3 regions of the Arthrobacter sp. E44 genome follow, and region 2 is predicted to be linked to each of the others. Evidence: predicted binding sites of a transcription regulator. Region 2 holds the regulator's gene; each other region holds the start of a gene.
The links. Region 2 encodes LexA, which represses DNA repair genes until DNA is damaged. Its sites were predicted from a motif close to TCGAACANNTGTTCGA; they were not measured.

Region 1 (9,687 bases), on a different contig from region 2:
GAGGTGAATCCCCCGTCCTTGAAGACCGGGTGGCTGAAGAGATTAGTGGTGACCATCGGAACCTTCAAACCGGTCTCGGCGAGGGCTGCCGTGAAGTTCTTCAGGATCAGCTCCCGCTCGGCTGCGCTGGCATCAAAGGGAATCAGGTCGTTGTCATGGAAAGTGATGCCGTAGGCGCCAAGTTCACTGAACTTGTGAACGGCTTCCACAGGGTCCAGAGCTGCTCGGGTGGCTTGGCCAAAAGGATCTGCCCCGGTCCACCCCACTGTCCAAAGTCCGAAAGTGAAGCGGTCCTGAGGCGTAGGCGTCGTTGTCATGTGTCTCCAAGGGTTAGTTGTTGATGACAACTTATGTGCACGTATAGACGTTGTCAAGAGGTCTTTTGCCGACGGGACACCACGATGTGGGCAATGTGCAGCAGTGGAAGTGCGGCACTTTTTCACGCAAGGAGACTTGCATCACTAATGGTTAGAAAGTAAGTTGTGTCTAGCAACATTCTAAAAGCAGGGTTTCGTCATGAACCCTGAGCATCGGCCGGCCAGCTTCCTCCGCTTACGATGGGCGACGTGCGCGGCGACCCAACAATTCAATTTGTTGTCCTGTTCAGAGAAGAAAGAAACAACAACATGTCACTATCCAAATCCTTGGCCGCCGTCGGTACGGTAGCGGTCCTGAGTCTTTCGCTAGCCGCGTGCGGTGGCAGTGCAGCCCCCCAGACAGCCGGATGCAACGTGGGAATCTCCATGCCTACCCGGAGTCTCGAGCGGTGGATCAACGACGGTGAGGGCCTGCGGTCCAAGCTCGCGGCCGCGGGCTGCACCGTCGATCTCCAGTACGCGGACAACAAGACCGACCAGCAGATCAGCCAAATCCAGAATCAGGTGGCTGGCGGGTCAAAGATATTGGTCGTTGCTGCCATCGACGGCGCTGCCCTGGCCCCTGTCCTCGCTCAGGCCAAGAAGCAGGACGCGACCGTCATCGCCTATGACCGTCTGATCAACGGCACCGAGGACGTTGACTACTATGCAACGTTTGACAACTACAAAGTGGGCCAGCTGCAGGGCCAGTACATCGTGGACACCTTGAAACTCAAGGACGGCAAGGGGCCCTTCAACCTTGAAGCGTTTGCCGGCAGTCCTGATGACAACAACGCGAAGTTCTTCTTTGCCGGCGCTTGGGATGTACTTTCTCCCTACATCCAGAAGGGCCAGCTGACAGTTCCGTCGGGCAAGGCGCCGAAATCCGCTGCCGAATGGGCGTCCATCGGCATTCAGGGGTGGGCCAGCGACAAGGCCCAGGCGGAAATGGACAACCGCCTGTCTTCCTTCTACGGCGGAGGCAAGAAAGTGGACGTCGTTCTGTCCCCGAACGACAGCCTTGCCATTGGCATCGAGGCATCCCTGAAATCGGCAGGCTACGCCCCCGGCGCGAACTACCCGATCATCACCGGCCAGGACGCAGACAAGGCCAACGTCAAGGCAATGCTTGCAGGCGAGCAGTCGATGACCGTATGGAAGGACACCCGCGCACTGGGTGAGCAGGTCTTCAAAATGGTGAAGTCGATTGCCGACGGGCAGAAGCCCGAGGTGAATGACACGAAGACCTACGACAACGGAAAGAAAGTCGTTCCCTCCTACCTGCTGGTCCCCGAAGTGGTTACCAAGGACACCGTCAAGGCAAAGCTCGTCGACTCAGGCTTCCTGAAGTCTTCCGACGTGGGTCTCTGACCGAAAACCCATGCCCGGGTGGCCCTGACCGTCGTCTCTAGGTCAGGGCCACCCGGGTCTCCGGAATATTGAGACCACAACGAAAGGGAGAAGCCATGAATGTGCCCATCCTGAGGATGCTGGACATCACCAAAGATTTCAATGGAGTAAAGGCGCTGGACGGGGTTTCGCTCGAGGTGGCCCGCGGTGAAGTCCATGCCATCTGTGGAGAAAACGGCGCAGGCAAGTCAACGCTGATGAAGGTCCTGTCCGGGGTCTACGGACACGGAACCTACGGCGGCGTCATTGAGTTCGAAGCGGAAGAGGCCGCCTTCAGGTCGATCAATGACAGCGAGGCCCGGGGAATCGTGATTATCCATCAGGAACTTGCGCTCAGCCCCTACCTGTCCATCGCTGAGAACATCTTCCTGGGCAATGAATGCGCGCGAAACGGCATTGTGGACTGGAACAGAACGAACCTGGAAGCGGCCGCTCTCCTTGCCCGCGTAGGGCTTAGGGAAAGCCCCGCCACCCCGGTCCTCCAACTTGGGGTCGGGAAACAGCAGCTGGTGGAGATCGCCAAAGCGCTGTCCAAGAGAGTGAAGCTGCTCATCCTCGACGAACCGACCGCGGCCCTGAATGACGAAGACTCCGAGCACCTGCTCAACCTCCTTGAACACCTTCGCCAACAGGGAGTAACCAGCATCATCATTTCCCACAAGCTCAAAGAAATACGCAGCATCGCTGACCGGGTCACCATCATCCGGGACGGAAAGTCGATCGAAACGATCGACATGCACGGCCCCGATGGCACCGAAGGCCGCATCATCCGGTCCATGGTAGGCCGGGAACTGACCAGTATGTTCCCGCCGAGGAAGCCCGAAATCAGCGAAGAGATCTTCCGGGTCGAAAACTGGACCGTTTACCACCCTGTCGATCACACCCGACGTGTCGTGGACGACGCGTCCTTTTATGTTCGGGCAGGAGAAATCGTCGGATTCGCCGGGCTGATGGGGGCCGGCCGCACGGAGCTGGCGATGAGTATCTTCGGGCGGCTGTACGGAAGAAACATCTCCGGGACGGTTTTCAAGCACGGGAAGCCCATAGACGTCCGCACCGTGGAAGCGGCAATAGCGAACGGCCTCGCCTACGCCACAGAGGACCGGAAAAGGTACGGCCTGAACCTGATCGGAAACATAACCGTGAACGTCTCAGCTGCCGCCTTGTCCAAACTGGCACGGTGGGGGGTCATCGACCGCCACCGGGAATACCAGGTCGCCGAGTCATACCGGGAACGGATGAATATCAAGGCCCCCGGTGTCGAGGCCATCACCGGGAAACTGTCCGGCGGGAACCAGCAAAAAGTTGTCCTCAGCAAATGGATCTTCTCCGGGCCCGACATCCTCATTCTCGATGAGCCCACCCGGGGCATCGACGTCGGGGCGAAATACGAAATCTACGGCATCATCAACGAACTCGCAGCACAAGGAAAAGCTGTCATCGTCATCTCCTCAGAACTCCCGGAACTCTTGGGACTTTCGGACCGGATATACGCGATCTCGGAAGGCCGCATCACCGGCGAAGTTCCACGCGAAGCAGCGGACCAGGAAGTGCTGATGCACTACATGACTGCTGGAAAGGACTAACCATGAGTACCGACACCACCCTCAAGCCCACGCCCAAGGCCTCCCCCCGAAAAGCCGCGATCAACCTACGCCAGTACGGACTCCTGGCGGCGCTGGTCATCATCGTCGCCTTGTTCCAGTTCCTCACCAACGGCCGGCTCCTCATGCCGGGCAACGTGAACAACCTCATCCAACAAAACGCTTACGTTCTGATCCTTGCCATCGGAATGGTAATCGTCATCGTCGCCGGACACATCGATCTATCAGTTGGCTCCGTGGTGGCAATGGTCGGGGCGGTGACCGCCATTGCGATGAACAACTGGGGATTACCCTGGTGGGCCGCGGTGATTCTCGGCTTGCTTATGGGGGCAGCGATCGGCGCGTGGCAGGGGTTCTGGATAGCCTTCGTGGAGATACCGGCATTCATCGTCACCCTCGCGGGAATGCTGCTGTTCCGCGGGCTGACCCTTGTCCTGCTGACCGGGGGAACCATCAACGGACTGCCCGCGCCGTTCACCGCCATCGGCGCAGGCTGGCTGCCTCCAATCTTTGGCGAGGTCGCAAAGAAGGACAGCCTCACGCTCCTGATCGGGATTGTCGCCTCTGCGGCCCTCGTGCTCCAACTTATCCGTACCCGGAAGACGCTCAAACGACTTGACCTGCCCAGAGAGCCCGTCACGTCATTCAACATCAAGGCCGCAGGCGCCGTCATCGGCATCATGGCACTGGCCTGGCTGCTCGCCGGCTACAACGGCACGCCGATCATCCTGATCATCCTGGCGGCCCTCATCCTGGTGTACACGTTCGTCCTGAACCGCACAGTGTTCGGCCGCCACATCTACGCAATGGGCGGCAACCTCTTTGCCGCTGAGATGTCAGGCGTCAAGACAAAATGGGTCAACTTCCTCATCTTCGTCAACATCGGAGTACTCTCAGGCCTGGCGGGTGTTGTCAGCACGGCCAGAGCGGGCGGCGCTGTCGCCTCTGCCGGGCAGAACTATGAGCTGGACGCCATCGCAGCCGTATTCATCGGTGGTGCTGCAGTCCAGGGCGGAATAGGCACGATCATCGGGGCGGTCATCGGAGGCCTCGTCATGGGCGTGCTTAATATGGGCCTGTCGATTCTCTCCGTCGATGCTGCCTGGCAAATGGCCATCAAGGGCCTCGTGCTTCTCCTCGCCGTCGCTTTCGATATTTTCAACAAGCGCCGTTCCGGAGGACGATGAGCAGAGACTACAACTAATTTCGAGAGGCAAAGAGTGACCGTTCCACACCTGACCCCGCTCCAGGGCGCGCAAAGACCCACCACGAAGGCACTCCAGAGCACGGACACAATCAGACGCAACAACCTGTCGTTGATTCTGGGCCTGCTCCACAGGGAAGGACCGCTATCGCGTGCCCACCTGACGAAGCAGACGGGGTTGAACCGGTCAACTATAAGCGCCCTTGTCGGCGAGCTCGGCGACCTCGGACTTGCCTACGAAACAGAACCGCCTGCCATCGGGCGCGCAGGACGGCCAAGCCCCCTCGTTCATCCCAACGAAAAGGTCGCGGCCTTAGCCATTAATCCAGATGTAGATGCCGTGACCGTCGGGCTTGTCGGCCTCGGCGGTCACGTGCATCGCAGGATCCGGTATGAGGCCGCCACACAGCCTTCCGTGACGGAAACAGTGAACATCAGCCGGGCGATTGTAGAAGGAATGCAGTCCGACCTGGAGGCCATCGACCGGATTACAGGGGTTGGGCTTGCCGTTCCTGGACTCGTCAGATCCTCCGACGGGCAGATACTCCTGGCACCGCACCTCCAGTGGGCCGATGAGCCCCTGGCGGCCTCCCTTGAGCAAGCCCTGGGCCGTCCGGTGCGTGCCGGGAATGATGCAACTCTGGGTTCGCTCGCCGAAAGTATTTACGGGGCCGCCGTGGGGGTCTCGGACGTGGTGTATCTGAACGGAAGTGCCAGCGGCATCGGCGGTGGCGTCATTTCCGGAGGCAGGCCTTTGCGGGGTTCTGCAGGTTTTGCCGGCGAACTCGGACACACTCTGGTGCGAACCAACGGGGAAAAGTGCCATTGCGGAAGGTCCGGGTGTTTGGATGCCGAAGTCCGCCTCGAACGGCTGCTCGCCCCCCTCGGCCGTGTCCGGGCGGACCAGGACGAGCTGGAGCGGGCCATTGCCGAGCGTCCGTCCCGGGAGCTACAAGAGGAAGTTGAACGGCAGATCGACCTCCTTGCGGTGGCGCTGACGAATTTTGTCAACATTTTCAACCCCGAAATGATCGTGCTCGGCGGGTTTCTGGGATCTATCTTCTCCTTGGACCCCGAGCGCCTTATCTCGGCCGTGGCCGAGGAGACGATCGGGGGACTCGGAGCGGACGTCAAAATCAAAAGGGCGGTCCTCGGGTCCGAATTGCTATTGGTTGGCGCCGCCGAGCTGGCATTTGCCCAGCTCCTCGCTGACCCCGCCGGGACGGCCTAAACCTTCCCTCGAGAAACCCGGGCCACCAAGTCAACCGTTACCGGTCGAGCATCCTGCCACGAACAGGCGGCGAGAACTCAATGACAGTGATACCGACGCATGACCGCGCGGGTAACGGGCAGGGCATGCCTGAAACACTGGCACTTTTTCACTACTAATTTGTCCTTGGGAGAGATGTGTCCGATACGGACTTCGAAATCCGCTGGGGCCAGTACGAGGCCCTCGTCACGACCCGGGGAGGAGCTCTCCGGCAGCTGCGGCATCGGGGGAGGAACCTCGTCGTGCCGTTCGGTGAGAACGGTGAGATCCCCGACTTTCGTGGAGTAATCTGTGCCCCCTGGCCCAACAGGGTTGTCGACGGAAAGTACACCGCTGAGGGACGCCAGCTGCACCTGCCGCTAAATGATCTCGCCAACGGCGCCGCCCTGCACGGCCTGGTTTTCAATAGGAATTGGAAAACCCTTGAGGTGACGGAGGATTCCGTGTCAATGGGCTGCGAGGTGAGCCGCAGTGATGCCTACCCCTTCAACCTCTATATCGAAGTCCGATACAGGGTTGATGAAGAAGGACTTCACGGTACCGTGCGCTCAACGAACCGGGGTACCGGCACGGCCCCCTACGGAGTTTGCCCTCACCCCTACCTCGTGGCAGGAGAGGCGCCCCTTGATGAGTGGTCTGTGCGCATCCCCGCCGCCGAGGTCATGCTGGTGGGCAGCGAGCGGATGGTTCCGGGAGAGGTAGTCCCGGTGGACGGAACACCGAATGATTTTCGGTGCGAGCGGGAGCTAGGGGACATCCAGCTCGACCATGCCTATACCGGGATCTCCCGGGATGAGGACGATCGCGCCCGGGTGCAACTGTTCGATCCCTCCGGTTCCGGAGTCGAACTTTCGTGGGACAGCCACTGGCCATGGCTACAGGTGCACACGGCCGACAGGCCTGACGGCCCTAGCCGGATCGGCCTGGCTGTTGAACCAATGTCATGCCCACCGAATGCCTTTAACAGCGGCGTTGATCTGATCCGGCTCGACCCGGGGGAGTCGCATGAAGCAAGCTGGTCAATCTCCGCCGTGAGCCGCTGACGGTCCCATACACATGGCAAGCGGTATTCGAAGCGCCGAAGCACCCGCCCGTTCTCTATGGTGTATTCGGGGGCGTGGCCGCAAGCAACCCATACCCTGAATACCCACGTTTAGCCCTGGATGCCGGGGAGCGATGGGACAGCACGGGCGGTGACGGGATCATCCTGATGGGATTGGACCTCGAACCGGCGCTGGCAGACTATCTCGTAGCTGACGGCGCGGGTAATGGCGTGCCCGTGACCTTGGAGAGGACAAACACCTTGGAGAGGACAAGCGATGACCGACCGTTCTCCGTGTGGTTCCCCCGTCAAGAAGCAGCGAAACTCGGCGAACTCCTGACCAGTCAAAGAGGCGCGGTGGATGAAGGTCAGGTAGGGTCCAGCCGCCGACCTGCTCCAGGTACCGCGCTCCACAATCTACGGCCACCTCAACAAAACAAGCATCGGACGGCGAGCCGCCGGCGGCTCCCCCGGCCCGGCGTAACAGCAGCTCCGGCCAGAACCCCGGCTACCTGGCCCCCACCGGCTTAGCGTGACTTTCCCGAGCATTGGTCCTCAAGCCCCATCTCGGGCATGTGCCGCATCAGGGCCGGCTTAGACATCACGGGCCCTAAACGTGGTGCAGGCAGCGGATAGCGGTACCCCAGATGGTCAGGTCCGACAGGGCCGGCACCACGATGTCCGGATACGCCGGGTTTTCCGCCTGCAGCACCACCCCGGTCGGGGTGATCCTCAGCCGCTTGATTGTCAGTTCCCCGTCCAGCACGGCCACGACCACGGACCCGTCATGCGGTTCCAGCGCCCGGTTCACGATCAGTTCATCCCCGTCGCTGATGCCCGCGCCTTCCATCGATTCCCCGGACACCCGCACCACATAGGTGCTGGTGACGTCCTTGATCAAGTGCGCGTTCAGGTCGATCCGGCCATCGAAATAGTCCTGCGCCGGCGACGGGAAGCCCGCCGCTACCGGCACCGGGGAGACCAGCACCGACAACAAGGACACGCCCGCATCTATCACGCGGGGACCGACAATCACGCCCACAACACACCTTTTTTCGAATATATGTTCGAGTATTCAGTGTACTCCGGGGGTCGGACATTCGTGCATGAGATGTTTTCGGGAGGCGCAAGCCGCGGCGGGTTGTACACAGTGGGGACAGCTTTGAGCTGTGCGGAGGGCTCCACCTGCCCGCCAGTGTGCACAACCCGCCGCACCGGACATGGGCGGCTGGATACCCGGGTGCCCGGTCTCACCGTCGAAGGGATTGCCTGCTGATGTGGTCAGCGGCTGTGGGTGGTGTCAGGAAAGGCGGCGGAATTCGCCGGGGCGGATCTGTACGAGGATGGGCAGGGCCATCTGGAGGGGTTCGGCTCCGATGGGTTCGTCGAGCAGGTCGTTGACCGATGTTTGCCCTTCCAGCTCTCCAGACCTATCCCGCTCCATGATCTTGACCCTAGGCGGATTTGACCGCCGGTGACCCTTTGGACACGCAGCCTGGCGCTGTTGCCGTGCCTTCCGGAGACTTACGGCCGAGAGTGGGTCCCTCGGCGGCCGCCGCGGTGGCCCCGGCCTTCCCGCCAGCCGGGGAGGAGGATGTTCAGCTTCTGCTCTTTGGCCGGGTCCAACCTTCCGGCGCGGTAGTCGATCCGTTGCCCGTGCAGCCACACGCCCAGGGTCCGTTCTACCTGGTCGTCCGTTTTTTGGTGCCGGGGCCAGTCACCGCCGGCGGCCCTGATCCGATGGAGCTCCTCCAGCCGCTGGTGCCACCGTTTCTTGTCCTCGGCCTTGCGGTTCGAAGGCCTGGCCCATCCGGGAATCACCGCCAGGGCAGCCCGGTAGGTGGGGGAGAGTGTTCCCTCGGCCGCCTGCCTGCGGCGGTTTGCCAGCCACGCGGCCAGGGCGCGCTCCCGGGCCGTCTTCCCGTGGCTGACCGGCAAGCGGCCATGCGCCTCATGGAAGGCCAGCACGTCGGCGAGGTTCCGCAGGCCCGCCCCGGATTTCCGCGGGGCAGGGGCCAGCGCGGCTTTGTGTTCGTCCCGGATGCCCGGGTCTGCCTTCGCAGCGATCTGCAGGTGGTACCGGACGGTGGTTTCCGCGACGCCGGCCGCGGCGGCGATCGTCGATGTCGGCGCACCCTGCCGGTACTGCAGGACAAACCCGGGATCGGGCGCCACGCGCCGGGACTCCGTCATGGTTGCCCCGAGGATCCCTTCGGCGGCGCGGCCCGGTTCAACTCAGCGATCCGCAGCCGGAGAAACGTGATGACCAGGACCAGGACATAGATCGCCAGGCCGACCAGGACGGCCATCACGACGATGTAGAGCACGGCCAGGACTCCGAAGCTTGGACCGACGTTCATTGATTCCCCCAAAAATTGTCTAGGCCGTAGCCTACGCCCGACCTCAACACCCCTGCTCAAGAAGCAGTGCATGCTCGCGGGGCTCGCCCTGGTTTGCGCTGCGCTTCAACCAGTTGTTGGGCGTCCGCTGGCGCGGCCGGCTGTTGGGTCCAGGGCGCACCGTCGCAGAGCTCCGGACCCCCTGAACCTGTGTGTCTACGACGTTTTTGGCTGCTGTCCTTCGGATTGTACGTGCCCGTTCCGGCCCCTCTAGCCCCTTCGTTCCTCCGGGGCCTGCGGCCCGGGAAAGTCTTCTCCGGCGCTCCTTCGTCGCTTATTTCCTTTCGAAGATTTCCCGGGTCTTGCCCTGCGGGTAGACGGGCCTGCACGTGCACAGCTCCGCAAGCTTCGCCAGCAGCCAAAAACAACGGGGGGAGAGGGGAGCTGGCCGGTCACCATTGG
Region 2 (9,687 bases):
CAACCGTGAGCGGCTTGCGGGTGAAGGGGCCGGCGGGGGACGTGCTGAAATAGTGTGCTGACTCCATAACTCGCCAGAGTAGTTCCCCTGGCAGCGTAAAGGGAAACTGTGCTGCGGCCCCTCTGCTACGCTTGAACGCATGTTCCTGATCTTCGAGTAGCCGGCACGGGCCATGCCCGTCCCGACGCCTGTCCTCCAGCGACAGTCCGTTCCGCAGCGACGCAGGCTCCACGCCTTCCGCTTGCGCGCCGGCCAGACCACTGGGTCTGCCCGGCCGCCGGACGATACCGAACGTCAGCATCCCGCGCACGTCCCGCCACTCTCCGGCCTTTTCCGCCCTGCCGCCGTTTCAGCGCGGCATTCCCAGCCCGGCATCGCAGCCGGTGCAGACCACCAGGAGAACCATGACCGCAGGCCGTCAGCCCAGCGCGAATACTTTCCAACTTCCGCCCAATCAGCACTATTCTGGAATTGCCGAATCTTCAAAGGAGACCATGACCAGCCAGCCCAATACCGGTTCCGATCCAGCCGCCCAGGACATGAGTCCGCAGGAGATCCAGGCTGTCATCGACCGGATCCTCGCCAAGGACGTACCGGCCAAAAATGTCAGCACGCCCCGCGGTGAGGGCAGCGGAGATGGAAAAGCGGTGCTCGGCAGGGCACAGGCCATTTCCCGCCTGGACGAAGAGCATTCAACCTACGACGGCGACCAGCAGGACCTTGAGGAGCGGCGCGCCCTGCGCCGGCGCGCAGGGCTGTCCACCGAGCTTGAGGACGTCACCGAGGTTGAGTACCGCCAGCTGCGCCTGGAGCGCGTGGTCCTGGCCGGGCTCTGGTCCGAGGGCACCCTTGCCGACGCCGAAAACTCCCTGCGCGAGCTGGCCGCCCTTGCCGAGACTGCGGGCTCGGAGGTCCTCGACGGGCTGGTCCAGCGCCGCGACAAGCCGGACCCCGGAACCTTCCTGGGCTCGGGCAAGGCGCAGGAGCTGAAGGACATTGTGATATCCACAGGCGCGGATACCGTGGTGGTGGACGCCGAACTGGCACCTTCGCAGCGGCGCGCCCTGGAGGACATCGTCAAGGTCAAGGTCATCGACCGGACCGCCCTGATCCTGGATATCTTCGCCCAGCATGCCAAGAGCCGCGAGGGCAAGGCGCAGGTGGAGCTCGCACAGCTGGAATACCTGCTTCCCCGCCTGCGTGGCTGGGGCGAGTCGATGTCCCGCCAGGCCGGTGGCCAGGTGGGTGGCGCCGCCGCCGGCATGGGCTCCCGTGGCCCCGGTGAAACCAAGATCGAACTGGACCGGCGACGCATCCGTACCCGCATGGCCAAGCTGCGGCGCGAAATCGCCGCGATGAAGCCCGCGCGGGAGACCAAGCGGGCCAACCGCCGTCGTAATGAAGTGCCCTCCGTTGCCATCGCCGGGTACACCAACGCCGGCAAGTCGTCCCTGCTCAACCGGCTCACCGACGCCGGCGTCCTCGTGGAGAACGCCCTGTTCGCCACCCTGGATCCCACCGTGCGCAAGGCGGAAACCGCCGATGGCCTGGGCTACACCTTGGCGGATACCGTGGGATTCGTCCGTTCGCTGCCAACCCAGCTGGTGGAGGCCTTCCGCTCCACGCTCGAGGAAGTGGCGGACGCCGACCTGATCCTGCACGTGGTGGACGCCTCGCACCCTGACCCGGAAGGCCAGATTGCTGCCGTCCGGAAGGTCTTCAGCGAAGTTGACGCCCGGAAGGTGCCGGAGATCATCGTGCTGAACAAGGCTGACGCCGCCGACCCCTTCGTAGTGGAGCGGCTGAGGCAGCGCGAACCGCGCCATGTGGTGGTCTCAGCCCGCACGGGCGAGGGGATCCCGGAACTGCTGAAGGTCATCAGCGAATCCATTCCCCGGCCTTCGGTCAAGATGGAATTGCTCATCCCGTACGAGCGCGGCGACCTGATCAGCAAGCTTCACGAGTCCGACGCCGAGATCCTCAGCCTGGACCACGTGGAGGCCGGCACCAGGGCTGCCGTCATGGTCCGGGAGGGCCTGGCGTCCGAACTGGAACCCTTCACCGTCAATGGGTGACCCCGCGGCGGACGAAGCCGCGCAGACGGCCGGTGAGCAGTTCGTCATCGAACTGCTTGACCGGGCCGTCGCAGGCATGGGCGGTCAAAGCCGCACCGGACAGCATCAAATGGCCCTGCAGGTGGCCCGCGCCATCGAAACCGGCAACCACCTGCTGGTCCAGGCCGGCACCGGCACCGGTAAGTCGCTTGCCTACCTGGTGCCGCTGATCGCCCATGCCCTGGAAAGCAACAAGCCTGCTTTGGTCTCCACAGCCACGCTTGCCCTGCAAACCCAGATCGTCGGCAGGGACCTGCCCCGTCTGCTGAAGAACATCACCCCGGCACTGGAACGGCCCGTCAAGGTTGCCTTGGTCAAGGGCCGCTCCAACTACGTCTGCCGCCACAAGCTCGAAGGCGGTTTCCCCTCCGAAGAGCCCTCCGAAGGCCAGCTTTTCTCGCTTGGCGAGGACACCAGCGTGCCGCACTTCGCAGCGTCCGTGGGCGGCCCCTCCTCCCAGCTTGGCAAGGAAGTGGTCCGTCTCCGGGAGTGGGCGGAGAAAACGGCCACGGGTGACCGGGATGAACTGCTCCCGGGCGTGACCGACCGCGCCTGGCGGCAGGTCTCCGTGACGTCCATGGAGTGCCTGGGTGCCCAGAAGTGCCCGATGGCTGCCGAGTGCTTCAGCGAGCTCGCCCGGCAGGACGCTGCCGAAGCGGACGTGGTGGTGACCAACCACGCCATGCTCGCCGTCAGCGCATTCGAAGGACTTGCCGTCCTGCCCGAGTACGACGTCGTGGTGGTGGACGAAGCGCACGAACTCCAGGACCGGGTCACCGGAGCAGTGTCCGGCCAGCTGTCCGTCGCGATGGTCCACGCCGCCGCTGCCGGTGCCCGGAAACACACCGCCATCACCGTTGATGCCCTCAATGCCGCAGCGGCCAACCTTGAGCTGGCCCTCGCCGGCGCACCCAGCGGCCTGCTTCCCAACGGCCTGAACGATGAACAGCTGGACTGCGTGGACCAGCTCCGTGAGGCCTGCCGGGCTGCACTGTCCGATTCCAAAGGGGACAGCAACACCACTGCCGACGGCGGCCGGCAGCTGGCCAGGTCCCGCCTCATGCTCATCCTGGAACTGTGCGAGCGTCTGGTCGCCGCCAGGGAAAACCGGGAAGTCGTGTGGTTCTCCCGCGCCAGCACCTTTGACCCCGGCCAGGGCTACTCGCCGCCGGACGAGACTGCGCCGGTGCTGATCAACATCGCCCCATTGTCCGTCGCCGGGCGGCTGCGGGAAGGGCTCTTTGCCGACCACACCGTCGTGCTGACTTCCGCCACCCTGGCCATCGGTTCCGCTTTTGAACCTGCTGCAGGAGGACTGGGCCTTCTTGGCGACGGCGCCCCCAGCTGGACCGGCGTGGACGTCGGCTCGCCCTTCGACTACCCCAAGCAGGGCATCCTCTATGTGGCCGGGCACCTGCCCAAGCCCGGCCGCGGGGTGTCTCCGGAGGCTCTGGAGGAACTGGAAGCCCTGATTAAGGCGTCCGGCGGGGGAGCCCTTTGCCTGTTTTCCTCACGCCGGGCTGCCGAGGAGGCCGCAGACGCCCTGCGGCCCAAACTGGACGTGACCGTCCTGTGCCAAGGGGAGTCGACCATGACCGCCCTGGTCAAACAGTTCGCCGATGAGCCGGACACCTGCCTTTTCGGAACCATGTCCCTGTGGCAGGGAGTCGACGTGCCGGGCGGCTCCTGCCGGCTGGTGGTGATTGACCGTATTCCGTTCCCGCGGCCGGACGATCCACTGATGACGGCGCGTTCCCGGGCCGTGGCACAGGCCGGCGGCAACGGCTTCATGTCCGTATCAGCCACCCACGCGGCCATCCGCCTGGCCCAGGGCGCCGGGCGGTTGATCAGGTCAACCGGGGATAAGGGCGTTGTGGCCGTGCTGGACTCCCGGTTGGCAACCGAGCGCTACGCCGGGTTCCTGCGGGCTGCCCTGCCGCCGTTTTGGGCCACCACGGACCGCAGCAAGGCGCTGGCAGCCCTCACCAGGCTGGGGGCGGACGCAGTCCGGTAGCCTCCTGACGACGCACCGCGGAGCTCCAGGGGCACAGCGCGCCCCTGGAGTGCCTCCGCCGGGCCCAGGACGGCCCGGACGGATTCCTGCAGCGCGGGCCGGTGCTTGTGACGGGAGGGAGCGCGCTAGAGCGAACGCAGGACCGAGACGACTTTGCCCATGATGGTGGCATGGTCGCCCAGGATGGGTTCGTACTGCGTGTTCTGGGGGAGCAGCCAGGTATGGCCGTCGCGCTGGCGGAAGGTCTTGACGGTCGCTTCGTCGTCGAGCAGCGCAGCAACGATGTCCCCGTTGGCTGCGTCAGCCTGGCGCCGGACCACCACCCAGTCACCGTCACAAATGGCGGCGTCCACCATGGAGTCGCCGGCCACCCGCAGCATGAAGAGTTCGCCCTGGCCCACCAACTGGCGGGGGAGCGGCATGACATCCTCAACAAGCTGCTCCGCGAGGATGGGACCGCCTGCAGCGATCCGGCCCACCAGGGGAACCATTGCGGTATCGAGCGCGGTGGGCAGCTCGGTCACTGAGGCGCCTCCGCCGGCGGGTTGCGTCGCAGGGGAGTCGCCTGCGGCCTTGCGGGTACCCCCGTCCAGCGTGAGGGGCATCAGCACTTCCATGGCGCGGGGCCGCTTGGGATCGCGACGCAGGTAACCGAGTTTTTCCAGCTGGGAGAGCTGGTGGGTCACGCTGGACAGGCTTGCCAGTCCGACGGTGTCGCCGATCTCGCGCATGGAGGGCGGGTACCCGTTCTCATTGACGGAGCGCTGTATGGTTTCGAGGATTTTCTTTTGCCGGGGCGTCAAGCCTTTGGCGGTCCTCTTGGTTTGCGGGGCGGTCCTGCCCCCGGCGGCTGCTGCTGCCATATTCGCCAATGCCTTTCGCTTGCCGCCGGATCTTCCGCCCCGGTGCTGGCTTGCACGCACCGCCGGAAGGACTCCCACTGTCATTGTCAGACCCTGCTGTTCAACTTCAGGGGTGGTTGTTCTTTGGTTTCAAAGCTAGGCCAGCCACATTGCTTTTTCAAACATTTGTTCTAGCGAGTCTCGACATTGTTCGTTGATAGGTGCTAAAACTTAACAAGCAAAGTTCGAACATGTGTTCTAACCAGCGCACGCCCTATTCGAAAACGTGGCCGGAGGAAGTTCCGGACCGTCGTCTGATGGTCGGGGCGGCCTCGGGGGAACACCCGGGCAGCACGGCAGGTCCAGGAGGGCTCAGTTCATGTCAGCTTCATATCGTCACCACGTTTCACCGTCGTCCGCGCCCCTGCGGCTTACCCGGCGGGGGCGGATCGTCCTGATCGGCGTTCCGCTGGTACTCGTCGCTGTTTTCCTGCTGTCGCTGTCGGGGTTCTTCAACTCGCCCGCCAAGGCCTCAGACTCCGCCGCGGATTTGGCGGTGACACCGACTGTCACGGTTACCGTGCAGCCGGGCCAGTCACTGTGGACCATCGCCGGAGCTGTTGATCCGAACCGGGACGCCCGGGACGTGGTGGCAGACATCGTCCAGCTCAACAACCTCAGCGCCGGCTCAGTCCTGCCCGGGCAGCAACTGTTTGTCCCAACACACTGAAGCCCGCTGTCCACTCCAGGCATGGCGCCGGAGAAGCGGGATGTGGCACGCTGAGGGCGAACAGGAACCGTCACATTTTCCGGTCGTTGCTGCGGCAACTAAACTGTTCAGGTGAACGACCAGCTAGAGCGTCTGAACCGGCTTCCCCTCCGCAGCAACCTTCGCGGGCTCACCCCTTATGGGGCGCCCCAACTGGACGTCCCCATTCTCCTGAACGTCAATGAGAACACCCATGGCGTCCCCGCCGATGTGCGCGCCGCCATTTCCGCCGCAGTCACGGAGGCTGCCGCAGGCCTGAACCGCTACCCTGACCGGGAGTTCACTGCACTCCGGAAAGCCTTGGCGGAGTACCTCGGGCATGGGCTTGACGAAAACAACGTATGGGCAGCCAATGGCTCCAATGAGGTCCTGCAGCAGATCCTCCAGGCTTTCGGAGGCCCGGGCCGCACCGCCCTGGGCTTTCCACCCACGTACTCCATGTACCCCCTGCTGGCCAGCGGGACCGACACGCAGTACATCACCGGGGAGCGCTCCGAGGGCTACGACCTGAGCGCAGAGTCGGCCGCACGGCAGGTCAAGGAACTGCAGCCGAACATCGTGTTCCTCTGCTCGCCCAACAATCCCACGGGAACCGGGCTCGGTCTGGATGTCGTGGAGGCTGTCTACGAGGCCGGGGAGGACAGCCAGGCGATCGTGATCGTGGACGAGGCTTACCACGAGTTCGCGCACGACGGAACCCCCAGCGCGCTGACCCTGCTTCCCGGCCGGGAGCGGCTGATCGTGTCCCGCACCATGAGCAAGGCATTTGCCCTGGCCGGCGCCCGGCTTGGTTACATGGCCGCCGCGCCGGAGGTCACCGACGCCCTGCGGTTGGTGCGCCTTCCGTACCACCTCTCGGCCATCACCCAGGCCACTGCGCTTGCCGCCCTCGAACACCGCGAGGCCCTTATGGCGGACGTCCAGGACATCAAGGCCCAGCGGGACCGGATCGTGGCGGAACTGACACGGATGGGCCTGACGCCCGCGGCCTCCGACTCCAATTACGTGTTCTTCGGCGGCCTGGAAAACCCCCACCAGGTCTGGCAGGAACTGCTGGACGCCGGTGTGCTGATCCGTGACGTCGGCATCCCCGGCCACCTTCGGGTTACTGCGGGCACTGAGGCGGAAACCACAGCCTTCCTCACGTCCCTGGAACGCATCCTTGCGGGCCAGGCCGCGCTTCCCGCCTAGACTTATAGTGCGGCGCCGGCGCCTTGAACCACTTCTTCTCCCACAAAGGATCCTTTCACCATGAGTCCAACCGGATTGAATACGGCTGCGGCCAGGACCGCCCGCATGGAGCGTGCCACCAGCGAGTCCTCCGTCCTCGTGGAGATCAACCTCGACGGAACCGGAGTGTCGGATATCGATACCTCGGTGCCGTTTTACGACCACATGCTGACTGCCCTGTGCAAGCACTCCCTGATCGACATGACGGTCAAGGCCACCGGCGACACCCACATCGACGTCCACCACACCGTGGAGGACGTTGCCATCACCTTCGGCGAGGTCCTGCGCACTGCCCTGGGCAACAAGGCGGGAATCCGACGTTTCGGTGAGGCCACTGTGCCGCTTGATGAAGCGCTTGCCAACGCGGTAGTGGATGTCTCCGGCCGCCCCTACCTGGTGCACGGCGGCGAGCCGGCAGGCCAGGAGTACCACCTGATCGGCGGCCACTTCACTGGCTCCCTGACCCGCCACGTCTTCGAAGCCATCACGCTGCACGCCGGCATCTGCCTGCACATGACCGTATTGGCCGGCCGGGACCCGCACCACATCGTCGAGGCGCAGTTCAAAGCCTTCGCCCGTGCCCTGCGCGCCGCCGTCGAACGGGATCCCCGCGTCGAGGGCATCCCGTCCACCAAGGGCGCACTGTGAGCGGCCAGGTCCTCAAGGACGGGGCCATCATCGACCCCTCCGCCTCACGCAAGCTGCCTTCACCCGAGGGCAAGCCAACTGTCACGGTTCTGGACTACGGTTCCGGGAACGTTCGGTCAGCGGTCCGCGCACTGGAACGTGCCGGCGCGGAAGTGATCCTGAGTTCCAAGCCGGAGGACGTGCTGAACGCGGACGGACTGGTGGTGCCCGGCGTCGGCGCTTTCGAGACGGTGATGCGCGAACTCAAGGCCGTGGACGGCATCCGGCTCATCGGCAGGCGCGTTGCCGGCGGCCGCCCGGTGCTGGGCATTTGCGTAGGCCTCCAAGTCCTGTTCGAGGCCGGCGTGGAGCACGGCACCGAAGCCGAAGGCATCGGTGAGTGGCCCGGAAAGGTGGAGGCCCTTCCCGCGGAAGTCGTCCCCCACATGGGCTGGAACACCGTCCAGGTCCCCGAAGGCTCCAAGCTCTTTGCCGGCGTCGAAAACGAGCGCTTCTACTTCGTGCACTCCTACGGCGTGCAGGAATGGAACTTCGACGTGATCCAGCCCCGGATGGCTCCGCCGATGGTCACCTGGTCCGAGCACGGCGCTCCCTTCATTGCGGCCGTGGAAAACGGCCCGCTCTGCGCCACCCAGTTCCACCCCGAAAAATCAGGAGACGCCGGTGCGCGTCTGCTGCGTAACTGGGTGGAAGGCCTGCGCAAACCAGCCAATGACGAATCCAGTTCCGGAGCAGCATCAGCCGACCCCGGCAGCGGCGCATAGATGTGGTCCGTACTACTGATGGGGCTCGCCGGCATCCTGATCGGTGGCGGCATCTCCTTCCGGCAGCAGCGCAAGCCGCTGTGGACCCAGGTGGCGTTCTATGTCCTGGCCGCCATGGCGCTGCTCGCCGCCTACCTGCTCACACTGCCGGCCAGCTGAGTACCCACCGGAGGGTGGGCCGCCCTGGGGAGTCCGCCCGGCACATCAGCAACGGCACGCCCCAAGCCCGCCCAATTTCCAGCCAATCGCCCTGAGCCCGAGAACCAACACCGAGGATGAGTATGACCACCGCACATGACCTGCCGGTACTTGAACTGCTGCCCGCCGTCGACGTCGTCAACGGCCAGGCCGTGCGGCTGGTCCAGGGCGAGGCCGGGAGCGAGACCAGCTACGGCACCCCCCTTGAAGCGGCACTCAACTGGCAGCAGCAGGGTGCCGAGTGGGTCCACCTGGTGGACCTGGATGCCGCTTTCGGGCGCGGATCCAACGCCGACCTGCTCCGCGAGGTGGTGGGCCGGCTGGACATCAAGGTGGAGCTCTCCGGCGGCCTCCGTGACGACGAGACGCTCGAAGCAGCCCTTGACCTGGGGGTCGCCCGGGTCAACCTTGGCACCGCAGCACTGGAGAACCCCGAGTGGACCGCCCGGGCCATCGAGCGCTTCGGCGACAGAATTGCCGTGGGGCTCGATGTCCGCGGCACGACCCTTGCGGGCCGCGGCTGGACCAAGGAAGGCGGGGACCTGTGGGACGTCCTGGGCCGCCTCGAAGAGGCCGGCTGCGCCCGGTACGTGGTGACCGACGTGACCAAGGACGGCACGCTGCAGGGACCGAACGTGGAACTCCTGCGCCAGATGGTGGAGAAGACCGGAAAGCCGGTGGTGGCCTCCGGCGGAATCTCCAGCCTGGACGACCTCAGGGTCCTCCGCTCGCTGGTCCCCCTGGGCGTGGAAGGCGCCATCGTGGGCAAGGCCCTGTACTCGGGAGCCTTCACGCTTCCGGAGGCCCTCGACGTCGCCGGCCGGCGCTAGGTCCGGGGCGCACTTAAGCCATGTCCAACGTCGAGGAACCGGAACGCCCTGCAGTCCGCCGGCTGCCCGGACATATTGCCGCAGCGCTGGCCGGTGCCGGCGGCGCCACGGATTCTGCGGGCCAGCCGTGGGCGGGGCGGAGCCTCGCCGGCGACGACGCCAAAATCCATAACTTCGAGGACGACGACGGCACGGCCGACGCCGGCTACGTCGCCGCGGTCGCGGCGCTCCGTGAGGGACGGGGCGGTGAAGAAGCAGTCGTTTCCTCGCTGGCAACT
Region 3 (9,687 bases), on a different contig from region 2:
GCCAAGCGTGAGCGCTTTGCCAGCGGGGAACTTGGACTGGACATTTACAGCATGCGGGGGCCGCTCGAAGCCGCGGGACTGCGCTACGTGGATTGAGGCGCTACGTGGATTGAACGGCACGAACGGCGGGACCGCCGTAGTCAAGCGCTATACGGCGCGCGGCTTCCATCAGCTGTGGCAGGACGGCCGCTTCAATGTCCTGCGCCGCCGCCCGGTGCGTTTGCAGCGAAACGTTGGCCGCGGCCACAACCTCATGTCCACGCCGGACCGGGACGGCCACGCCCCGGAGGCCTTCCTCCAGCTCCTGTGAAACCATGCACCAGCCCCTGGCCCTGGCCGCTTCCACTTCGGCACGCAGGTCCTCCACACTGCCGATGGAGCGGTCAGTGAAGCGTTGCAGCCGGACCGAGTGGAGGTATTCCTCCAGCTGCGGCGCAGGCAGCCCGGCCAGGAGGACGCGGCCCATGGAGGTGGCCCAGGCCGGGAAGCGGGTACCCACCGTGATGGAAACGCTCAGCAGGCGGGGAGAAGGAACGCAGGCCACATAGACCACGTCGCCGCCGTCGAGGATGCACAGGGACGTTGTCTCGTTAAGCTCCGCCGCCAAGTCCCTCAGGTGCGGCTCGGCCACCTTGGGCAAGGTCAGCGCGGCAAGATAGGACCTGCCCACGTCCAGGGACCGCGCGGTCAACTCGAAGGCCGGCCCGACAGCCCGGAGGTAGCCAAGGTCAGCGAGGGTGAGCAGGAAGCGCCGGGCCGAAGCCCGGGTCATGTCCGTCCGGGCTGCAACCTGCGAGACGGTGAGCCGGGGCTGGTCCGGGGTAAAGGCAAGCAGGACGTCAAAAGCCTTCTCAACCGACTTAACGAAGTAGCCCGACTGCTCCTCCACTATCCTGTTCCCTTCCGAACCAACCGTGCGCACGGCACGGAATTGCCGGGCTTTTCACACCTGTTCGATCATATCGGGCGCCGGCGGGGAGCAAGCCTGGCCAAGTCGCCCTAGTGCGTAGCCCGAAGACGGACGAGGGTTTCCTGCAACAACACGCCTGTTTCCTCGTCCAGTCCCAGGAGGGGCACCATGGCCACCGCCTGCTCCCGAAGGTGGTCCCATCCATCGATGCACCGAATGCCCATGGCCTCTGCGCAGGCCACGCTGGCGGTGGTGTGGCGGGCGTATACGAAGTCGTACAGGACAGCGTCGGGTGCCAGGGCAGCACCACCCCAGGCCGCCGGATCGGAGGTGCTCTTTCCGATGGGCGTGGCGTTGACGATCAGGGAGGCATCAGCGGCGGCATCACGGGCTTGCTCCCATGTGATGGCGTGCGCGTCGAGGCCCAGTTGGCACGCAAGTTCCAGCAGTTCGGCGGAAGCGCGGGGATCGCGGTCCGTGATGGACACGGTCCCCACGTTTTCCCGGATGGAAATGAGGGCTGCGCGGGCGGCTCCCCCGGCCCCGAGCAGGAGGGCGTGGCGCTGGTAGGCGGTCCCCAGCAGTTCGCGGGCAGCGGTGATGTCGGTGTTGTGGGCCTCCAACCTTTCGCCTGCCCGCACCAGCAGGTTGCAGGCACCGCTCAGCCTCACGGACCCGTCGGCAACATCAGCGGATTCCGCCGCCCAGTGCTTATGCGGCATGGTCACGTTCGCCGCCACCAGGTCCGGGTCCAAGAGCTCTCTGCGGACCTGCGCCAGGTCGCCATCCGGTGGCACATCCCATGCCTCATACCTCCAGCCGTTGCCCAGCCGGGCCAGGACGGGATTCCAAAGCGCGGGGGACATGGCCTGGGAAGCAGCTGACCCGATCAGGACCAGGCGGGAAGCGTGAGCGCGCGGTTCCATACGTGGCTCCACCTTTCGCAGAGATTGGCGTTGTGATTGGCGTCACCGGCTAGTATCCTCTTTTTAGGCGCATTTCGCACACTTGTTCGCTATGCGTACAGACTAGAAAAAGATTCCCACCTTCAGCGTGGAAGGAACCCCACAATGACCAACATCGCAACAGGAGCCCAGGCGACGCCCGAGGCGCAGCGCCGTCTCAAGCGCGCAAAGAAGGCAGCGTTGGCAGCCTTCCTCGGCGGCGCGCTGGAGTACTACGACTTCTTCATCTATGCCACTGCCGCCTCCCTCGTCTTCTCGAAGATCTTCTTCCCCGCGGGCGACCCCACCGTGGCGCTTATCGCGTCCTTCGCCACGTTCGGTGTCGCCTACGTCGCGAGGCCGTTCGGCGCAGTGGTGTTCGGCCACCTGGGTGACAAGATCGGCCGCAAGAACACCCTCGTTCTCACCCTGGTCCTGATGGGCAGCGCCACGTTCCTGATCGGCGCGCTGCCGGACTTCAGCGTGGCGGGCTACTGGGCCCCGGCACTGCTGGTGGTGCTTCGCCTGATGCAGGGCCTGTCCGCCGGCGCCGAGACGGCCGGCGCCTCGGCATTGTCCACCGAGGAAGCCCCTGAAGGCCGCCGCGGTTTCTTCGCCAGCTTCGCCATGAGCGGCATCTCGGCCGGCATCGTGCTGGCATCCCTGGCCTTCCTTCCTGTTGCCGCCATGAGCGAGGCGGACCGCCTTGCCTGGGGATGGCGGATCCCCTTCTGGCTCTCCCTCGTAGTCCTGATCGTGGCCTACCTGGTGCGCCGCTCCCTGGAGGAGCCGGAGGTTTTCGAGGAAAAGCATGACCACGGCGAACTGGTAAAGCTGCCCTTCGCCAAGATGTTCCAGACCCACCCCGCCCAGTTCTTCCAGGTGGCGCTGATGTCCTTCGAGACCGTCACCAACACGTTCATGCAGTCCTTTGGCCTCGCCTACGCGGTTTCGGTGGGCGTCCCGGCCTCCACCATGCTTTGGGTGAGCATCCTCGGCAACGTCCTTGCGATCGGCAGCCAGCCCCTGATGGCACGATGGTCCGACAGCCTTGGCCGGCGTCCCATCTTCATCGGGGGCGTGCTCGGTTCCGGCGCCATGATCTTCGTCTACTTCTGGGTGATCTCCACCGGGAACATCCCCATGATCTTCCTGACCAGCACGCTGATCACGGCCGGAACCTACGCCATGTCCAATGCCATCTACCCGGCCTGGTTCTCGGAGCTGTTCAACGTGAAGGTCCGCTACTCGGGCATGGCGATCGGACTCCAGATCGGAATCCTGTGCGCCGGTTTCACCCCGCTGCTGGGCACCGCCCTGGTGGGAGCGGACAAGGCCAACTGGGGACCGGCAGCCTGGATCGTGGCAGGTTCTTCGGTCCTCGCCGTGGCGGGTGCCTGGTGGGCCCGCGAGACAGCCAAGACCCCGCTCCGGGAGCTGGGCAACCACGTGCGGTAGGGGCCCTACCAGCCACGCAGCAAACAGGAAGAGCAGTTCCGCCAGAAGCGCCGCGTCAATGCGTTCCATGCGGACCAGCACCAGCAGGGGTGAGCGTTCGTGGTGCGCAGTCCAGAAGTAGGTCTCCGGCTCGGTCCCTGCCAGCGCGTGGCGCTCCCCTGTCTTGACGGTGAGGACGCCGGGCTCCCAGATTCGGGCCACCAGGGTTCTGGCAAACCACGCCGGCTGTCCCCAACTGGACCGTTCCGTCACGCCCGGCAGGGCAAGGGCAGCCTGCCTGACCTCGTCCTCGCTGACCATGCATCCGAGTCTGCCCCCGGGTAGGGCGGCGGGACAAGGTCACATACCGCTGGCGGCGGACTATCCCCTGGCGGTGAGGTCTGCCGAGATGAGTTTGGCGGTGGCCACGATCTCTCGCGTGACCGATGCCAGGTAGGCGTCCGGGTCCGGCTTGGCCTCCACGGACTGGGCCTGCAGGGAGACGTTTACGGCCGCCACCACCTTGGTTCCGTCGTACACGGGCGCCGCAACGGACATCAGCCCCAGTTCCAGTTCCTGGTTCAGCAGGCACCACCCCTGCGCCCGCACGGTTTCCAGCACCCCCAGCAACTCCGGGACGCTTCCCAGGGCGCGGGGAGTCAACGGCTTCACCTCGGCCGCCGCCAGGTAAGCCTTGAGCTCCGCAGGGGGCAGGTGTGCGAGCAGTACCCTGCCCATGGATGTGGCATAAGCCGGGAAACGGGTGCCCACGGTGATCCCGATGGTCATGATCCGGCGGGTGGTCACGCGGGCAACGTACGCAATGTCCGTGCCGTCCAGCACCGCAGCGGAGGTGGATTCGCCCAGCTTGAGGGACAGCTCCTCCAGATGCGGCTGGGCCAGCTGCGGCAGGGACAGGCCGGAGAGGTACGCGTACCCCAACTGCAGGACCTTGGCCGTCAGCGCGAACGTCTTGCCGTCAGTCCGCACGTACCCGAGCTCCACGAGGGTATGCAGGAACCGGCGGGCGGTGGCGCGGGTCAGCCCGGTGCGGGACGCCACCTCCGTGAGCGTCATGACGGGGCGGTCGGCGTCGAAGGCCCGGATCACGGCCAGGCCCCGCGCCAGCGACTGGACATACTGGTCGCTGGCCTGCGGCGGCTGGGTGTCCGTGCGGACGGCGTCGGTCATGGTTACCAATCCTAGGTGGCGCTTCCGACGGCGGCGGCCTTGAGCGGGACGGGCACCAGTTCCTGGAGTTCTTCGAGGGTGCGGCCGAAGGTTTCCCGCACGGTAATGCCCTCGGGCCCCGTCAGGAACACGGCCTTGTCCGTGTAAACGCGGGTCACGCACCCCACGCCGGTGACGGGGTAGGTGCAGGACTCCACGATCTTGGAGGCGCCTTCGCGGGTCAGGAGGGTCATCATGACGAAGACGTCCTTGGCGCCGGTGGCCAGGTCCATGGCACCACCGACGGCGGGAATGGCACCCGGTGCCCCGGTGTGCCAGTTGGCGAGGTCGCCAGTGACCGATACCTGGAACGCACCGAGCACGCAGATGTCCAGGTGCCCGCCGCGCATCATCGCGAAGGAGTCGGCGTGGTGGAAGTACGAGGCGCCGGGGAGTTCGGTGACGGGGATCTTTCCGGCGTTGATGAGGTCCTCGTCGATCTCATCGCCCTGGGCTTCGGGACCCATCCCGAGCATGCCGTTCTCCGTGTGGAGGGTGATGTTCTGTTCCTCGGTGAGGTAGTTGGACACCAGCGTGGGCTGCCCGATGCCGAGGTTCACAAAGGACCCGGGCGCGATGTCCCTGGCCACGAGCCGGGCCAGGTCATCCCGGCCCAGGGGCGTCGCCGAGGTCTGGAGGGACGTTTCGGTCAGGCTCATCTCAGGCCACCTTCGGGTTTGTGCTTGCAGCGGGGTTGCCGCTGCCGGCAACTTTGACGATGGTGTCGACGTAGATTCCCGGAGTCACCACGTTCTCGGGGTCCAGCCCGCCGGTGGGGACGATCTCCGAGACCTGGGCGATGGTGTGCTTAGCGGCCGCGGCCATGATCGGACCGAAGTTCCGGGCCGTCTTTCGGTAGACGAGGTTGCCCTTGCCGTCCGCCTTCAACGCCTTGATGAGGGCGACGTCGGCGTGGATGGGGGTCTCGAAGACCTGCCACTTGCCGTCCAGGAAGCGGGTTTCCTTGCCCTCGGCGAGCATGGTGCCGTAGCCGGTGGGGGTGAAGAAGCCACCGATCCCGGCTCCGGCGGCGCGGATCCGTTCGGCCAGGTTGCCCTGGGGCACCAGTTCGAGCTCAATCTCACCGGCTTTGTACTTGGTGTCGAAGTGCCAGGAATCGGACTGCCGGGGGAAGGAGCAGATCATCTTCTTCACCCGGCCCTCCTTGATCAGCAGGGCCAGGCCCTGGTCGCCCTGGCCTGCGTTGTTGTTCACCACGGTCAGGTCGGTGGCACCGCATTCGAGCAGCGCATCGATCAGTTCGAACGGCTGGCCGGCGTTGCCGAACCCGCCGATCATCACGGTGGATCCGTCCTTGATTTCGGCCACGGCGGCCTGGACCGAGTCGACAAAGTTCAGCATTACTGGTCCTTTCCAGCGGTATTTCCGGAAGCAGTCACGTTTTCAAGCACCACGGCCAGGCCCTGGCCCACACCGATGCAGATCGCGGCCACGCCCCAACGTTCGCCGGAGGCCTGCAGCGACCGGGCCAGGGTGCCCAGGATCCGGGTGCCGGACGCGCCCAGCGGGTGGCCCATGGCGATGGCGCCGCCGTGGCGGTTCACGATGGCGGGGTCGATGCCCCAGGCGTTGATGCAGGCCAGCGACTGCGCGGCGAACGCTTCGTTAAGTTCGACGGCGCCCACCTGGTCCCAGCCGATGCCCGCCTTAGCCAGGGCCTTGTTCGCCGCCTCGACCGGGGCGTAGCCGAAGTACTGGGGATCGTTGGCGTGTGCGCCGCGTCCGGCGATCCGGGCCAGCGGCTCCAGCCCCAGCAGCCCAGCGGCAGCCTCACTGCCGATCCAGGCCGCGGAGGCGCCGTCGGACAGCGGCGATGCGTTACCCGCAGTGACCGTCCCGCCAACCTCGGCGCCCTCGGGCTCCTTGCGGAACACCGTCTTCAACGCGGCCAGCTTCTCGGCAGTGGAGCCAGGGCGGATGCCCTCATCACGGACCAGGTCCGTGCCCGGGACCGGGGCCACCAGGTTGTCGTAGAACCCCTCGTCCCAGGCCGCAGCGGCACGGTTGTGCGAGTCGGCCGCGAACTCGTCCTGCGCCTGCCGGGTCACGCCGTACTTCTCACGCAGCCGCTCGGTGGCCTCGCCCAGGGAAATGGTCCACTCCTTGGGCATCGCCTTGTTCACCAGGCGCCAGCCCAGCGTGGTGGAGGCCAGGGTCATGTCCCCGGCTGGGTACGGCTTCTCGGTCTTGGGCAGCACCCACGGGGCCCGGGACATGGACTCCACACCGCCCACGAGCATCAGGTCGGCGTCGCCGGCGTTGATCTGGCGGGAGGCGATGATCGCCGCGTCCAGCGACGAGCCGCACAGCCGGTTGACCGTAGTGCCGGGGATGGACACTGGAAGACCGGCCAGAAGGGTGCCCATCCGGGCCACGTTGCGGTTCTCCTCACCGGCGCCGTTGGCGTTGCCGAACACCACCTCATCAATCCGCTCCGGATCAAGCGAAGGGGCCCGCCTCACGGACTCCCTGATCACATGCGCGGCAAGGTCATCCGGACGCACGGCGGCAAGGCCGGAGCCGAACTTGCCGAACGGGGTGCGCACGGCGTCGTACACAAAAGCCTGGTTCATGATTCCTCTGGTTCTCTGGGCCCAACTGACTGGCACTTGTTGTCGTTTTGGGGGTCCAAAACGACAACTGCTGCGAGCTAGTTGGGAGGGGTGGGGTTGGTGTCGGGGACCGCAGGTTCTTCATGCGTGGTGTCGATCTCGCGAAAGACCTGCTGGGCGGTCTTGAAGGCAGTATTGGCGGAGGGGACGCCGCAGTAGATGGCGGTCTGGAGCAGGATTTCCTTGATCTCGTCCCGGCTCAGGCCGTTGTGGAGGGCGGCGCGGATATGCATGGCCAGTTCCTCCCAGTGCCCGTGCGCCACCATGGCGGTGATGGTCACGGCCGAGCGCATCTGGCGCGGGAGCCCCGGACGGGTCCAGATGCCACCCCAGGCAATGCGGGTGATCATGTCCTGGAAGTCCTCGGTGAACTCATCCTTGTTGGCGTTGGCCCGGTCCACGTGCGCGTCGCCCAGGACTTCGCGCCGGACTGCCATGCCGCCGTCGTAAATCTCCTGGCTGGTGGCGCCTGGCTGGACCACACCGTGACGCTCCAGGCCCGGACGTTCGGCGCCGCTCACTTGGCTGCCGCCCGGGATTCGGCCCAGCTGATCAGGCTGCGCATGAGGTCCGCCACGTGCGCGGGCGCCTCGGCGGGCGCCAGGTGGGAGATGCCCTCGATTGTCACGGCGGTGGCGGTGCCGCCGCCGGCAGTGATTCCCGAGGCCACTTCCTCCGCCATGGCGGGCGTGGCCACGCCGTCCAGCGCGCCGGCGATGACCTGGGTCGGAACGGTGATGCTGCCGAGCTCGTTCCGGACGTCAAAGGCGGCCAGGGCTTCACAGCAGAAGGCGTAGCTGAAGCGGTCGGCGTCGCGCAGGGCGTGCAGGAGCCGGCTGCTGAACTCGGGTTCGCGGTCCATGAAGCCCGGCGCGAACCAGCGTTGCGCGGAGCCCTGGATCATCACCGGCGTGCCCTGGGTGCGGACCGTTTCGGCGCGCTCCAGCCAACCCTCCGGCGTGCCGATCTTGGCACCACTGTTTTGCACGGACAGGCTCTTGAGCCGCTCCCCGTGCTTGATGCCCAACTGCAGGCCGGTGGCCCCGCCCAGGGAAACGCCGGCGTAGTGGAAATTTTCACCGGGAGCGATGGAGTCGACCAGATCCACCACGGCGTCTGCAAGGTCCGCGACGCCAAAGGTTTCGGTGGCGGCGGGCGAGACGCCGTGGCCCGGAAGGTCCCAGGCCACTACGTCGTAGTCGTTGCCAAGCAGGGACGCCACCCTGTTCCACAGGATCGTGGACGTGCCCAGGGACGGGCCCGCCACCAGCAGGGGGTGGTCGCCAAGGGGGCGCTGGGGGGACAGCAGCGCTGCCTTCAAAGCCGGTCTAGCCACGGGAAGCTCCATTCGCGTCGGGGGAAACAAAGTCGGGGAAGGTGGCCAGGATGCGGCGCGCGATCTCCGCCGCCTGGCCCAGGTAGCTGGCCGGATCCAGGAGTTCCTCCAGCCGTGCGTCGGCGACGACGGCGGTGGGGACAGCTTCACGGAGCAGCTTCCGGTACGCGGCCCCCTGCTCAGCGGGGGGCGCCTGCAGCGTCTGGTCCACCACGTCCTGCAGTTGCTGCTTGCCGCTGCGGCCGTCCTTCTCCTCGAGCAGCGGTGCCACCGCTGCGCTGACGCCCTCGGCCAGCAGCAGCGGCCCGGCAAGGTCAAGGTTGCGGCGCATGGCGTCCGGGAATAGCCGCAGCCCCTCGGCGAGTTCGCGGAGGTGCCCGGCGGCCCCGAGGGCGAGGGCCAGCAGCTGCCGGAGAGCCGGCCACTCCGCATGCCAGGCACCGTCCGGGCGCTCATCGTTGAAGTTGGCGGCGGCCACGTGCAGCTGCGCTGCCAGCTGCGGTGCCTGCAGTGCGGCGCTGCGGACCAGGACGGACAGCACGGGGTTCTGTTTCTGGGGCATGGCGGAGGAGACGCCGCGGCCGGCAGCGCGCGGTTCGGCGAGTTCTGCCACCTCGGGCCGGCTGAGGAACAGTACGTCCGCGGCGATTTTGCCAAAGGCGTCCAGCACGGAAGCCAGTGCATGGCCCAGGGACGTGATGGCCAGCCTGTTGGTGTGCCAGGGAGCGGCCGCCGGGGCCAGGCCCAGCTGGGCAGCCAGGCTGTCCGCCAGGCTGAACGGGGTGGCGGAGGAGCCCTCCGTCAGCACGGTGCCCGCAGCGAGCGTTCCAGCAGCCCCGCCGAATTGGACCGGGAACTCCAGTGCCTCCAGCTGGCGGCCCGCGGCGGCGACGCCCTGGAACCATTGCGCCGCCCGCAGCCCAAAGGTGAAGGGAAGGGAATGCTGGGTCAGGCTCCTGCCCACGCACAGTGTGTCCGCATGCTGGCCGGCCAGGGCGGCGAGTGCCGTCGTCGTACCCCTTATGTCTGCCAGCACGGCGTGGACGGTGTTGCGGGCCAGCAGCATGAGTGCGGTGTCGAGCACGTCCTGGCTGGTCAGGGACGTGTGCACGGCCTTTCCGGCTCCCACGCCGGCGATGTCCAGGGCCGCCACGTTTTTCCGGAGATCGGCCAGGAGGGGAATCACCGGGTTGCCGC

Region 1: a site for LexA is predicted at 7,942-7,957, ahead of ACETK3_RS18420 (LexA family transcriptional regulator). Genes of this name have one in related genera too.
Region 3: a site for LexA is predicted at 1,911-1,926, ahead of ACETK3_RS10715 (shikimate dehydrogenase). Genes of this name have one in related genera too.

What each region holds. Positions count from the first base shown of each region.
Region 1 covers NZ_JBHDJA010000025.1:52,028-61,714, forward strand. The annotation lists gene xylA (xylose isomerase) at 1-317, opposite strand, end outside; gene chvE (multiple monosaccharide ABC transporter substrate-binding protein) at 627-1,727, shown strand; gene mmsA (multiple monosaccharide ABC transporter ATP-binding protein) at 1,823-3,352, shown strand; gene mmsB (multiple monosaccharide ABC transporter permease) at 3,355-4,557, shown strand; gene ACETK3_RS18410 (ROK family transcriptional regulator) at 4,591-5,805, shown strand; gene ACETK3_RS18415 (aldose 1-epimerase family protein) at 5,982-6,887, shown strand; gene ACETK3_RS18420 (LexA family transcriptional regulator) at 7,497-7,928, opposite strand; gene ACETK3_RS18425 (hypothetical protein) at 8,187-8,330, opposite strand; gene ACETK3_RS18430 (helicase associated domain-containing protein) at 8,411-9,079, opposite strand; gene ACETK3_RS18435 (hypothetical protein) at 9,076-9,246, opposite strand.
Region 2 covers NZ_JBHDJA010000004.1:168,694-178,380, forward strand. The annotation lists gene ACETK3_RS05865 (class I SAM-dependent methyltransferase) at 1-67, opposite strand, end outside; gene hflX (GTPase HflX) at 495-2,075, shown strand; gene ACETK3_RS05875 (ATP-dependent DNA helicase) at 2,068-4,128, shown strand; gene lexA (transcriptional repressor LexA) at 4,254-4,991, opposite strand; gene ACETK3_RS05885 (LysM peptidoglycan-binding domain-containing protein) at 5,350-5,700, shown strand; gene ACETK3_RS05890 (histidinol-phosphate transaminase) at 5,812-6,930, shown strand; gene hisB (imidazoleglycerol-phosphate dehydratase HisB) at 6,991-7,617, shown strand; gene hisH (imidazole glycerol phosphate synthase subunit HisH) at 7,614-8,381, shown strand; gene ACETK3_RS05905 (hypothetical protein) at 8,382-8,540, shown strand; gene priA (bifunctional 1-(5-phosphoribosyl)-5-((5-phosphoribosylamino)methylideneamino)imidazole-4-carboxamide isomerase/phosphoribosylanthranilate isomerase PriA) at 8,663-9,409, shown strand; gene ACETK3_RS05915 (SseB family protein) at 9,430-9,687, shown strand, end outside.
Region 3 covers NZ_JBHDJA010000010.1:35,591-45,277, reverse strand. The annotation lists gene ligK (4-carboxy-4-hydroxy-2-oxoadipate aldolase/oxaloacetate decarboxylase) at 1-96, shown strand, start outside; gene ACETK3_RS10720 (IclR family transcriptional regulator C-terminal domain-containing protein) at 101-889, opposite strand; gene ACETK3_RS10715 (shikimate dehydrogenase) at 1,000-1,836, opposite strand; gene ACETK3_RS10710 (MFS transporter) at 1,981-3,312, shown strand; gene ACETK3_RS10705 (IclR family transcriptional regulator C-terminal domain-containing protein) at 3,673-4,482, opposite strand; gene ACETK3_RS10700 (3-oxoacid CoA-transferase subunit B) at 4,494-5,180, opposite strand; gene ACETK3_RS10695 (3-oxoacid CoA-transferase subunit A) at 5,182-5,883, opposite strand; gene ACETK3_RS10690 (thiolase family protein) at 5,883-7,115, opposite strand; gene pcaC (4-carboxymuconolactone decarboxylase) at 7,193-7,675, opposite strand; gene ACETK3_RS10680 (alpha/beta fold hydrolase) at 7,672-8,490, opposite strand; gene ACETK3_RS10675 (lyase family protein) at 8,483-9,687, opposite strand, start outside.